DNA from 4 places in the Kitasatospora sp. NPDC087314 genome. Region 2 is predicted to be linked to each of the others. Evidence: riboswitches for the same ligand, from Rfam matches in the RefSeq annotation. Region 2 holds a riboswitch; each other region holds the start of a gene.
The links. Region 2 has a riboswitch for cyclic di-AMP ahead of ACIO5E_RS34340 (peptidoglycan DD-metalloendopeptidase family protein). Riboswitches for the same ligand answer to the same signal wherever they lie in the genome.

Region 1 (3,132 bases), on a different contig from region 2:
GACGCCGGAGTCCTTGCCGTTGTTGGACCAGAACAGCAGGTCGCCCGCCTGCAGGCTGTCCAGCGAGACGTGGGTGCTGGCGGCGGCCTGGTCGGCGGCGACGCGCGGGACGGAGACGCCCGCGGCACGCAGCGCGGCCTGGGTCAGACCGGAGCAGTCCCAGCCGCCGTTGCCGGTGCCGCCGTAGACGTAGGCCTGGCCGACCTTCGACTTGGCGAAGGTGACCGCGGCGGCCATGCTGCCGGTGGCGGTCTGGGCGGGAGCCTGAGTCTGCGCCTGGGCGGCCGGCTTCGAGGCCGGGGCCTGGCTCTGCGCGGCCGGCTTGGCGTTCACGGCACCGCCGTTGGAGGTCTGGCCGGACTTCTGCGAGCGGTCGAACCAGGTGAAGCCCGAGCCGGACTGGTCGGGCTGCGCCGACTGCTGGGCCGCCTGGCCGCCGTCCTTGAACGACAGGCGCTGGCCCGGGTAGATGGTGTCCGGCCCCTCGGTCAGGGTGCCGCGGTTGAGCTCGTACAGCCGCTGCCAGCCGCCCTGGACGTTGTTCTTGTCGGCGATCGAGGACAGCCAGTCGCCGGCGGCGACGGTGTAGTCCCCGCCCTGGGCCTGGGCGTTGCCCTGGGCCTGCGCCTGGTCCTGGGCCGGCGCGGCCGGCTTCGAAGCGGGCTTCGTGGCGGGGGCCTGGTCCTGCGCCGGCTTGGCGGCCGGGGCAGCGGGCTTGGTGGCCGGCTTGGCGGCGGTCGAGCCGGTGGTCGAACCGGCCGCGGTGTCGACGGACGCCGCGGCGCCGCCCTGGGTCAGGCCGGCCTGGACGGAGCACACCGGCCAGGCGCCCGGGCCCTGCGAGGCGAGCACCTTCTCGGCGACGGCGATCTGCTGGTCCTTGGTGGCCTGGTTGGCCTGCGGGGCGTACGCGGTGCCGCCGAAGGCGGCCCAGGTGCTGGAGGTGAACTGCAGGCCGCCGTAGAAGCCGTTGCCGGTGTTGATGCTCCAGTTGCCGCTGCTCTCGCACTGGGCGACCTTGTCCCAGGTGGCGACGGAGGCGGCGGAGGCGGTGCCGGAGGTGAGGCACGGGATGCTGAGGCCGACGCCCGCGACGCCGATGGCGGCGATCACGCGTCGGGTGCGGCTGGACAGACGGGTGCCGTTGGTGGGCAGCATGAAGACGCGGTCCTCTCCCACGCCTGCGAGGTGAGCTGTCGGATTCGGGCTGGAGTTGCCCGGCCGCGCTGTGGGCGCGGCTTCACCCCTAGCCCTGAACCGTTCCGAAGAGCGGTCCGGGGCGACTTACCTGTGGGTCCCCCGCTCCTGCCGTGATGCGTTTTCGCGCTGCCAGGACATCCGACGGCAGGACTCGGCGTCGCGGATGAACTGGGTCCGTGTGGCCACGAACGGGGAGCACGTTAAGCAGACTTAAGTTCAAACTGCAAATACCTGTGATGCACATCACGGTTTGGTGGGAGGTGACATTTTCACAGCCCATCGTGATCGTAAATGACCGTTTTCCGGCAACGTCGCTATGGGTGTACGCAACTGTCTGAGCTTCAGGGAGTGGGTGATGGCACGTCGGGTCGCATGAGGGCGTAGGCGCGGGGGAGGGGCGTGAGTGCGTCTCGACAGCCGGGAAGTGCACCAAGCGGGGGTGGGCAAATGTGAACAGAACGGACATCGCTCTCATTCGCCCCTTAACTCCCGTACGGGACAAGCTGAAAGGACCCGGAACGCTACCGTCCCGGGCCCTTTCGGTGCGCGTGGTGTCCGTTACTGGTCGGCAGGCCCCTCGGCGGCGGCGTGAGCCGCGTGGGCGGCGCGACCGGCGTGAGTGCCCTCGGCGGCCGCCGCCTCCGCCTCTGCGGCGGCCTCGGCCTCCGGGGAGGGTTCGGGCAGCGCGGCCAGGTAGGTGGAGGCGATCAGCTGGCCGACCGTCGGGTAGGCGCCCAGCGGCGCGGCGGACGGGCAGCCCGTCTCCTCGGCGGCCGCGGCGAGCAGCTCCGAGTCGGCCTCCGGCCCGATCACCAGCGGGGCCAGTGCCGGGCGCTGGGAGCCGGTCTCCTTGAGGTGGTTGACGGCCGCGGCGACCGAGCCGGGCACGTCGAGCGCGGCGGGGACGACCGGGACGGCCAGTCGGGCCGCCAGCAGGACGCCGGTGATGCCGGCCGCCGCGGCGGCGTCCTCGCCGCCGACGGTGGTGAGCACCACGCCGTCCGCGGCGGTCGCGATGGCGAACAGCCGGGCGCGGTCGGCCCGGGCCAGGCCGGCCTCGGACAGTCGCACGTGCACGGCCTCGGCGAGTAGCGGGTGCGGGCCGAGCACGTCGGTGACGGGGGCTCCGTACTCCGCGGCGAGGGCGTGAAGTTCGGTCAGGAATCCGTGCGGGCCGGGTACCAGCGGCACCAGGACCGGTGCGGGCAGGCCGGCCTCGGCGGCCATGGCCAGCAGTTCGGCGACGGTGTGCTCGTCACCGCCGGTGCTCTCGGCGCCGTTGCCGGGGAGGTAGCCGACGGCGGTCTGGACGCCGCCCTGCTCGCTGCGGACGATCGACAGCAGCTCCTCGACGACCGAGCGGGACTCGGGCCCGGCGGTCGCGGGCACGGCGAGCACCAGGGCCGGGGAGCCGGCCGGGATCTCGGGGCGCTCGGGGCGGCGGTGGCGCCCCCGCGCACGGGAGCCTGGAGTGCGGACGGGCAGTGGCGCGCCCGGGATGGCTGCGGTGCTCATGCCGGAGATCGTAGGACATCGGCCCGTCAGGCCTGCAGTCGGCTGCCGTTCGGGTTTCGCGTGGTCATGGCGCGTGTGCCGCACGTCCGGTGTGCCGGTCCGGTCGATTTACCCGTAATTCGGACATATCTCCCCCGAGTCTCGGATGGTCACCGCCAGTTGTCATGACGTGTCCGGCGGGGCGTCGAGTTGCGGCTGTGGCGCGTGAGATGTCTCACAGCTTGAGGTTCGCTTGACGGAGGGTCACAACGGTGCGACTTCCGGCGTCGGAAGATCAACATTCAGCGGGGAAACGCTCACGGCCGGTTATCGGAGGTCTGGCGATTCACTCGACTATGTCCGTTTACGTACCGTCAGGAGAAGGGTCCGTGAAGAGTTCGGGGCGGCGGATGACAGGCCTCGTGCACCTGCAATGTC
Region 2 (3,132 bases):
GCAGGAAGATCCACCGCCAGCCCGGGCCGTCCACCAGCCAGCCGCCGACGAAGGGGCCGACCGCGGCCGCCACCCCGCCGAGGCCCGACCACAGACCCACCGCCGCCGAGCGGTCGTCCGGGTGGAAGACGGCCTGCAGCATGGCGAGCGAACCGGGGGTGAGCAGCGCCCCGCCGACGCCCTGGACGGCGCGGGCGGCGATCAGCACCTGGATGTCCGGGGCGGCGGCGCAGGCCGCGGAGGCGGCGGCGAACCAGACCACGCCGATCAGGAACACCCGGCGCCGGCCGTACCGGTCCCCGAGCGCGCCGCCGAGCAGGATCAGCCCGGCCAGGGTGAGCAGGTACGCGTTCAGCGTCCACTGCAGGGAGGCGAGCGTGGCGCCGAGATCGGCGCCGATCCGGGGCAGCGCGACGTTCACCACGGTGCCGTCGAGCAGCGCCATGCTGGAGCCGAGCACCGTCGCCAGAAGTACCCAGCGGCCTTGCGCGGTGCCCAGACGCAGGATGCCGGACTCAGAGGTGGTCACGGCCTGATCCTGCGCCCAGTGGGGTGTACGTGACAAGGGTCACCGGGGGGTGTGTTGACGGTGGGCGGTGCGTGAGCGGCCGGGTGCGCTGTGCTGGCGGGATGGGCGCAGCGTCGTGGATCAGTGGCGCCGGGTGAATGGATTGTGCACGTACAGTGCGGCGGATCATTCGGAGGGTCACCATGGTCCGCGCAGTGGTTGCCGGTTCAAGTGATCGACATTGCTTCACTCGAATGGATGGGTTTTAGTTCAGCGACCGCCCGGCCAGTCCGGACGGATCCTCCGGGCGGAACGCCGAGTCCTGCCGCTGCCCGGTGGTTCGAACTGAACTCTGTACGGCAGGAGCGGGGGACCCACAGGTAAGTCGCCGGACCGGAACGGCACGCTCTCGCGTGACCGGATCCAGGGCCGGCTAGGGGTGAAGCCGCGCATGCGGCCGGGCAACTCCAGCCCGAACCCGACAGCTCACCTCGCAGGCGTCGGAGAGGAAAATCCCATGCCTGCTCAGGCTCGTCGTATCGCCCTGCCCCGCGCCGTCCGCATCGGCATCGCCACCGCCGTCACCGGTGCCTCCTTCGCCCTCCCGCTCGTCACCGCGATGAGCGCCCAGGCCTACACCGTCCCGGCCGCCCCGGTCGCGCAGAGCACCACCTCGACCAGTGCCGCTCCCGCCTCCGCTCCCGCCGCCCAGGCCCCCGCGCAGGAGAGCTACCGCGTCGTCAGCGGCGACACCCTGTCGAAGATCGCCGACGCCAAGCACGTCGACGGTGGCTGGGAGGCGCTGTACGCGCACAACCGCTCGGTCGTCGGTGGCAACCCGAACCTGATCTTCCCGGGCCAGCAGCTCGCGATCGCCGGCCAGGCCACCGCTGCCGCGCCGTCCTCGGACGCCGCCCCGGCCAAGCCGGCCGCTCCGGCCGCCTCGGACACCGCCGCCAAGCCGAAGGCCCAGCTGGAGGTCCGGACCGAGGCCGCGAAGCCGTCCGCCCAGCTCCAGACCCAGGTGCAGACCGCCGCGCCGGTCGCCGCGGTCACCGCCACCCCGGTAGCCGCCGCCACGTCCGGCTTCGTCGCGCCGCTGGCCAACCCGAAGCTGGGCACCGCCTACGGCGTGGCCGGCTCGATGTGGGCCTCCGGCCACCACACCGGCCAGGACTTCGTGGCCTCCACCGGCACCCCGCTGCGCGCCGTCGCCAACGGTGTCGTGGTGAAGGCCGGCAACGGCGGCGCCTACGGCAACGAGGTCGAGATCAAGCTCTCCGACGGCCACTACGCCGAGTACGCGCACCTCTCCTCGATCGGTGTGAAGATCGGTCAGACCGTCACCGCCGGCCAGCAGATCGGCCTCTCCGGCGCGACCGGCAACGTGACCGGCCCGCACCTGCACTTCGAGATCCGCAACGGCTCGGAGTACGGCTCGGACATCAACCCGGTCACCTACCTGCGGGCCCACGGCGTCGCGCTCTGACCCGTACCGCTTGAGAAGCCACCGCTGCTACGGGCGGAACGACCTCCCGGAATGGTCATGTCGGGTGACCGCTCGACCGGGTGATCGCCGCAGCGGCGGACATGGGCGCGGGACACGCCCAGGCCGGCCCGGCGCACGAGACCTCCCTCGTGTGCCGGGCCGGCCATCGCCTTTTCCGGCCGATGCTTTTCTCGGCCAATGCCCTTTCCGGGCGGGCTCGTTCGAGCGCGGGTGAGTGGAACCGAACAGGGCGTCAACCTGCCCGCGACCGGTCCGACGATCTGTTCTTGCGAGGGCTCTCGCCGCGCCCCGATGCTGTCGGGCAGTCGGCGCCCGGCGGTTCGGCGGGCGGTGGAGCCATGGCGCACGGAGGAGGACGGATGGCCGTCCGGAGCGGGGAAACGGTCGACGGGCAGACCGGGGGAGGCGGGGTCGACCGGTTGAAGGCGGACTCGGTCGGCCTGGTGGGCGTGGTGTTCATGGCGATCGCCACCGCCGCCCCGATCACCGCGATGACCGGCAACCTGCCGATCGTCGTCGGGCAGGGCAACGGCGTCGGCGCGCCCGCCGCGTACGTCCTGGCGACCGTGGTGCTCACGGTGTTCTCGGTCGGGTACGTGGCGATGGCCCGGCACATCACCGCGGCCGGGGCGTTCTACGGGTACATCTCGCACGGGCTCGGCCGGGTCGCCGGGATGGCCTCGGGGCTGCTCGCGGTGCTCGCGTACATCGTGTTCGAGGCCTCGGTCATCGGCTTCTTCGCCTACTCGCTGCGCGGACTGGTCCGTTCGCAGCTCGGTGTGGACCTGGGGTGGGGCTGGTACGCGCTGTTCGGGCTGGCGGTGATCGGGGTGATGGCCTGGTTCGACCTGCATCTGACGGCGGGGCTGCTCGGGGTTGCGCTGGTGCTGGAGATCGGGGTGCTGGGTGCGGTCTCGCTGGCCGTGCTGGTGGGCGGCGGCGGGCCGGACGGCATCGTCGGCGAGGCGGTGAACCCGCTGAACGCGCTGACGGGGGTAGGGGGTTCGGGCGCTGCGGCGGCCGGCCTCGGCCTGTTCTTCGCGTTCTGCTCCTGGGTGGGCTTCGAGTCGACCGCGATGTACGGCGAGGAGTCCCGGGACCCGAAGCGGGTGGT
Region 3 (3,132 bases), on a different contig from region 2:
AAGGCGGGCCAGTGGACGAGTGCGGCGCCCATGGCACGGACGACGCCGCGCATCAGGGCGTTCGGCGGCGGGTTCTCGATGAAGGCGTCCAGCAGGGTGATGCCGGCGACGCGGTCGGGGGCGTCCCCGGCGACCTTGACGACCGTCGCGCCGGTGTAGGAGTTGCCGACCAGGACGGCGCGCTCGATGCCGAGGTGGTCGAGCAGGGCGAGGACGTCGGTGGCGATGGCGGCGGGGGAGTAGTCGTCCCAGACGATCGAGGATGCGCCGAAGCCGCGCAGGTCCATGGTGACGACCCGGTGGCCGGCGGCGGTCAGCAGGGGGTGGAGGTGCCGGTACGCGGCGCGGGTGTCGAGCATCCCGGGGAGCAGGACGACGGGGGTGCCGTCGCCGTGCCGGGTGTCGTCGTAGGCGATCCGGCCGCCGGGGACGTCGACGTACTGGGTGCTGGGGGCGCTGGTGGCGTTCATGGTGGGCCTCCTGGGACCGCCGGTGCGGGTCATCGACTGTTCTGCCGATAGCCATAAAGCTAAGGCTAATAGCCTTAGCCGTCAAGCTCTCGGCGGGCGGTCGGAGTGTCGACCCTCGGAGTCCGCCCCTCAGGCCCCCTCGACCTTGAACGGGTCGTGCTCGCTGAGCAGCTTCTCCAGCCGGGCCTGGTCCACCCGGGTGACGATCTCGTTCGTCTCCTGCCGGTCGCGGATCACCTTGGCCAGCGTGAAGGAGGAGGTGACGGTGTAGAGGAAGCCGATTCCGAGGAAGGCCCGGGTCCAGCCGCCGACCGGCAGGTAGGCGATCCCGACGGCGAGGGCGCTGCCGGACAGCGCGAAGGACAGCACGGCCTGGAGGTGGTACGCGGCCGTCGTGCGTGACTGCATCGGTGCGTTCATGGCGCCAGAATGCGGCGGCGCGGACGGGCCGCACATGAGTAGGAGTACTCAGATGGGGGGTCGTTCGTTGACGTCCGATCACGTTAGGTGGCGTCAATGGTGGCCAAGGGGCGCAAAACGCCCATCGTGTCCCAGATTGCCCCACCCGCCCCCGGTCGTCCCGAGCGAACGGCTTGGAATCAGGGCCTCCTAGGATTAACGTTTGATAACGCAGCGCGGTCGTCAACGCCGTACCCAGACGGCACCGTGCGCCGTCGCCTAATCCCGCCGGCCGGCCTCCGGGCAGGTCAGAGAGCCGGGGAACCACGTTCCTTGGGGTGAATCGGCAGGGCTCCGGCCCGGCCGTAGGAGACCTTCCTGCTCCGAACCCGTCAGCTAACCCGGTAGGCGCGAAGGAAGGAAAGGAGCGCGCCTCCGTGGCGTCGACGCACACCCCGGCACACCCGGCCGGCCCCGCAGCCGGTACCCAGCTCCTCGACCACCCCGGCCCGGACAGCCCCGAACACTCCGGCCCGGACGTCGAGACCAACCGGCACCGGATGCCGCGTCAGACCCGTGGGGCCTCCCCGCTGCTCGGCGTCACCGCCGTCGCCGCGACCCTTGGCGCCACCGGCTTCGCCTCCGCCACCCCGGCTGCCGCCCCCGCCATCGAGGCCCCGGACGAGACCCCGGTCGCGCTCTCCGCCGACCCCGGCCTCGCGCTCGCCGCCCGCATCCAGCAGCAGGCCGACAGCCAGCGCACCGCCGCCGAGGAGGGCGCCCGCGTGCAGGCCGCGAAGGAGGCGGAGGCCAAGGCCGCCGCCAAGGAGGCCGAGGCCAAGCGGGTCGCCGACGAGGCCGAGCGGGCCAAGGCCGCCGCCCTCACCCTGCCGGTGCGCGACTACAACCTCTCCGCCCACTACGGCCAGAGCGCCCGCTACTGGGCCCACCTGCACACCGGCCTGGACTTCGCCGCCGACACCGGCACCCCCGTCTACGCGGTCGGCCAGGGCACCATCACCTCGGCCGGCTGGTCCGGCTCGTACGGCTACCGGATCGTCGAGACGCTGCCCGACGGCACCGAGATCTGGTACTGCCACCTCTCCTCGATCATCAAGGGCTCCGGCAAGGTCGGCTCCGGCCAGCAGATCGGCAAGGTCGGTGCGACCGGCAACGTGACCGGCCCGCACCTGCACCTGGAGGTCCGCCCCGGCGGCGGCGCCCCGGTCGACCCGGAGACCTGGCTCCAGCAGCGCGGCCTCAACCCCTGACGCACCCGCGAAGCCCCGGCCGCACACCGCGCGGCCGGGGCTCCGTCACCTCACGCCCGGGCGCGCCGCGTCCGCCCGCGTCACTCCTGCGCCAGCCCCGCCAGGTACGCGTCGATCTCCTCCTGCCCTGGCTCCGGCGCGAGGTCCGGGAACTCCGTCACCAGCAGCCGCGGCAGCCCGGGCACCGTCCACTCCCCGTACAGGTCGAGCGCCGCCTCCGCCGCCGCGTCCTCGAACTCCCCGAAGTCCCCGGCGAGTTCGTCCGGCATCGGCCGGCCCAGTGCGGTCAGCTCGGCCAGGTTGCGGTAGCTGCGCCGCATCAGGCCCTGCTCCAGCAGCCGGCGCGCGCCATCGGTGGCCATGCCGACCGACAACACCCGGGCCGGGCCCCAGCCCTGCTCGTCCACCTCGTCCAGCCAGCCGGCCTGCCCCAGCGCGGCGAACGCGGCCAGCCGCTCGTCCTGCGTCAGCTCCCGGAATCCGGCCAGCCAGGCCCGGACCCCGGCCTCGTCCGCGACGTCCACCCCGTGCGCGTGCAGCAGCAGCGCGTACAGCCGGGGCCAGGTCACCAGGTCGGCGCGGCGCAGCAGCCCGGCCGCGACCTCGCCCTGCCACTCGGCCTCGGCGTGCAGCCGCTCCTGGCGCTTGGCGTTGAGGCGCTTGGCCGCCCGCTGGTGGTCGACCAGCAGCCGCACGGCGGCGCCGTACGCCAGCGGGTCCGCCTCCGGCTCGGGTTGGACGTACAGGTAGAGCCGCTCGTACAGCAGGTGTTCCATCGCGGTCGAGGTCAGTTCGGGCCAGCCGTCGTGCATCCTGCCCTCGCCCAGCTCCAGCAGGGCCAGCACCGCGCGCAGCGGCGCCTCGGCCACCGGGGCGCGGTCCTGCGCCGCCGCCCAGGCGAGCAGGTCGGCGGCCCTGGTGAGCGGGGCGAGTCGCAGGTCTTCGTCGTTCATAGCTCGAACGGTAGCCGCTGGTCGGGGGTAGGGTCGGCT
Region 4 (3,132 bases), on a different contig from region 2:
TGAGGATGTTCATCATCGGCACGGGCAGCACGTGCGCGTTCGGGCCGCCCAGGTAGCGGAACAGCGGCAGGTCGCTGGCCTCGGAGGCGGCGTGCGCCACGGCCAGCGAGACGCCCAGGATCGCGTTGGCGCCGAGCGAGGACTTGTCCGGGGTGGCGTCCAGGTCGAGCATGGCCTGGTCGATCAGGCGCTGCTCGGTGGCGTCGTAGCCGACCAGCTCCGGGCCGATCTGCTCGATGACGGCCAGGACGGCCTTCTCCACGCCCTTGCCGAAGTAGCGGTTCTTGTCACCGTCGCGCAGCTCAAGCGCCTCGAAGGCGCCGGTGGAGGCACCCGACGGGACAGCGGCACGACCGGTGCTGCCGTCGTCGAGGCCGACCTCGACCTCGACCGTGGGGTTGCCACGCGAGTCGAGGATCTCACGGGCTACGACGACATCGATGGACGGCACGAGGCATCTCCTTGCGGAAGCAGGGTCCGGCCGACGATTGGTGCTGCCGGCGGGACGATTGCGAAGTCGTTACGACCAGAGCCTAACCGCCCTGGCCGCCGGGGCCACGTTGGCCTCGGTCCCGTCTCAGCGTGTGGCCCGACTACCCACCGGTAGTTCACCTGACTGCCCGATCGAAACGGGCGAATGCGAAGGAAGGGGGACGAAGCCCGTCCCCCTTCCTTCGCCGGGCCTCGCAGGATCAGCCGAGGTGCAGCACCTGGCCGGGCATGATCAGGTTCGGGTCCCCGCCGACGGTGCCGCGGTTGCCGTCGTACACCGACTGCCAACCGCCGGACACGCCCTGGGCGGTGGCGATGCTCGACAGCGTGTCGCCGGACCGGACGGTGTAGTCGTGGCCGGTCTGCGCGGCCGGGGCGGACTGCGCGGGCAGGATGGGCTGGACGCGCTGGACCGGCTGGACGGGCTGCGCGGCCCGTGGCGCGGACTGCGGCTGGGCGGCGGCCTGGCCCGCGTACTGCTGGTAGACGCTCTGGTGGCTGGTCCAGTACCAGGCACCGTTGTTCTGGTACCGGTACACCTTCGCGTCGGCGTCCCAGCCGGCCTTGCCGGAGAAGCCCTGGGCCTGCGGCTGCGCCGGCTGCTGGGCGGCCGGCTTCGGGGCGGCCTGCTGCACCGGCTTCGGGGCCTGCTCCTGCTGGACCGGCTTGGCGGCGGGCTGCTTGGCGGGCTTGGCGTCCGAGGAGGTGTCAACGGACGCCGGGGCGCCGCCCTTGCTCAGACCGGCCTTCTGCGAGCAGACCGGCCAGGCGCCCGGCCCCTGCGAGGCCAGCACCTTCTCGGCGACCGAGATCTGCTGCCCCTTGCTGGCCTGGTTGGCCTGCGGCGCGTAGGAGGTGCCGCCGTACGCCTTCCAGGTGCTGGAGGTGAACTGCAGGCCGCCGTAGAAGCCGTTGCCGGTGTTGATGCTCCAGTTGCCGCCGCTCTCGCACTGGGCGACGGAGTCCCAGGCGGAGGCCGGGGCGGCGGAGGCGCCGGTGGCGGTGAGGATCGGCATCGCGAGTCCGACGCCGGCCACACCGGCGACGGCGATGGCCTTCTCGGCCTGGGTGCGACGACGGTGACGGCCAGTTCCAACGAACAGCATGAAGAGGTCCCTCTCCGCACGCCTGCGAGGTGAGCTGTCGGGTTCGGACCGGGAGGTGGCCCGGCCGCCGAAAGCGGAAACGATTCCGCTCGGGCGGCTTCACCCCAAGCCGTTGGGGAACGGCAACAAACCTGGTTCCCCCGCCCCTGCCCAGGGTCTGGTCGGTTTCCCGTGACGCGGCGGGCAGGATTCGGCGTTCCGCGCACGGGGTCCGCAGCTGCGAACTCCAGGGAGAGTAGACAGATCCTCAGACCAATCACAAGCTCATATCACCGATATCACACAGAAATTACGGCACGTGTTCGGTCGCCTACCAAAGGGGGTCGTATGTCCGGATTGATGACGGTTCAGACTGCCCGTGGAGGCCGTCCGGCGACGCCTCGTCAGCGTGTCGGAGCGTCGACGGGAGGGACGGGCGCGTGCGGCGACCTGCTCTCCGGGCTGAATTCGACCGGGAGTTCCCGCAGCCCACGCATGATCAGGCCACCCCGCCAGCGCAGATTCTCCGGGCTTTCCGCAAGCCGCAGATCCGGCAACCGGGAAAGCAGCGTGGCCAGCGCACTCCGACCCTCCAGCCGGGCCAGCGGGGCGCCGATGCAGTAATGGATCCCGTGGCCGAAACCCAGGTGCGGGTTGTCCCTCCGGGCCAGGTCAAGGATGTTCTCGTCCGCGAACCTGGCCGGATCGCGGTCCGCCGCGGCCAGCACCACCAGCACCGGATCGCCCACCGGGATGTCCACCCCGCCGATCGACAGCGGCCGCGTCGCGAAGCGCCACGTCGCCAGCTCCACCGGCCCGTCGTAGCGCAGGAGTTCCTCGATCCCGGTCTCCAGCAGCGCCGTCTCGCCACGCGCCACCGACTCCTGCAGCAGCGCCCGCTGCCCCGGGTTGCGCAGCAGCGCGTAGGTGCCGTTGCCGATCAGGTTCACCGTCGTCTCGAACCCCGCGAACAGCAGGATGAAGGCCATCGCCGCGGCCTCGTTCTCGGTCAGGTGCTCGCCGTGGTCGCTCGCCCGGATCAGGCCCGAGATCAGGTCCTCCCCCGGATCCGCCCGCTTGCGGTGGATCAGCTCCAGCAGGTACGCCCGCATCCGCTTCACCGCTCGCCCCACACCGCCGCGTTGGCCGCCGCCGTGCCGGATCATCATCCCCGCCCAGTCGCGGAAGTCGTCCTGGTCCTCGGCCGGCACTCCCAGCATGTCGCAGATCGCGTAGATGGGGAGCGGGAAGGCGAACTCGTGGATCAGGTCCGCCGAACCGCGCTGCGCGAAGCCGTCGATCAGCCGGTCCGTGAGCTGCTGCACCCGCGGCTCGAACTCCGCCACCCGGCGCGGGGTGAACGCCTTCGACACCAGTCGGCGCAGCCGGGTGTGGTCCGGCGGGTCGATGTTCAGCAGATGCGTCATCAAGTCCGCCTGGCGTTCGCCCGGAATGCCCACCCGGCCGGTGCGGTGAGCCTGCTCGCTGTGGTGCGCCGGGTTCTTCGACAGCCGGCCGTCCGCCAGCGCCTGCCGCGCGTCCGCGTAACGGGTCA

Region 1: linked by a shared signal. The riboswitch ahead of ACIO5E_RS04010 (transglycosylase family protein) and the one ahead of ACIO5E_RS34340 (peptidoglycan DD-metalloendopeptidase family protein) in region 2 are both predicted to bind cyclic di-AMP.
Region 3: linked by a shared signal. The riboswitch ahead of ACIO5E_RS09235 (M23 family metallopeptidase) and the one ahead of ACIO5E_RS34340 (peptidoglycan DD-metalloendopeptidase family protein) in region 2 are both predicted to bind cyclic di-AMP.
Region 4: linked by a shared signal. The riboswitch ahead of ACIO5E_RS38870 (transglycosylase family protein) and the one ahead of ACIO5E_RS34340 (peptidoglycan DD-metalloendopeptidase family protein) in region 2 are both predicted to bind cyclic di-AMP.

Annotation. Positions count from the first base shown of each region.
Region 1 covers NZ_JBIUYE010000002.1:19,361-22,492, reverse strand. Annotated here, with positions in the region: gene ACIO5E_RS04010 (transglycosylase family protein) at 1-1,179, opposite strand, end outside; cyclic di-AMP (ydaO/yuaA leader) riboswitch at 1,166-1,328, opposite strand; gene ACIO5E_RS04005 (hypothetical protein) at 1,759-2,715, opposite strand.
Region 2 covers NZ_JBIUYE010000019.1:156,895-160,026, reverse strand. Annotated here, with positions in the region: gene ACIO5E_RS34345 (MFS transporter) at 1-529, opposite strand, end outside; cyclic di-AMP (ydaO/yuaA leader) riboswitch at 842-1,023, shown strand; gene ACIO5E_RS34340 (peptidoglycan DD-metalloendopeptidase family protein) at 1,026-1,997, shown strand; gene ACIO5E_RS34335 (APC family permease) at 2,378-3,132, shown strand, end outside.
Region 3 covers NZ_JBIUYE010000003.1:591,801-594,932, forward strand. Annotated here, with positions in the region: gene ACIO5E_RS09225 (alpha/beta fold hydrolase) at 1-470, opposite strand, end outside; gene ACIO5E_RS09230 (YiaA/YiaB family inner membrane protein) at 600-890, opposite strand; cyclic di-AMP (ydaO/yuaA leader) riboswitch at 1,136-1,294, shown strand; gene ACIO5E_RS09235 (M23 family metallopeptidase) at 1,307-2,140, shown strand; gene ACIO5E_RS09240 (hypothetical protein) at 2,221-3,093, opposite strand.
Region 4 covers NZ_JBIUYE010000030.1:28,004-31,135, reverse strand. Annotated here, with positions in the region: gene eno (phosphopyruvate hydratase) at 1-451, opposite strand, end outside; gene ACIO5E_RS38870 (transglycosylase family protein) at 693-1,598, opposite strand; cyclic di-AMP (ydaO/yuaA leader) riboswitch at 1,604-1,771, opposite strand; gene ACIO5E_RS38865 (cytochrome P450) at 1,982-3,132, opposite strand, start outside.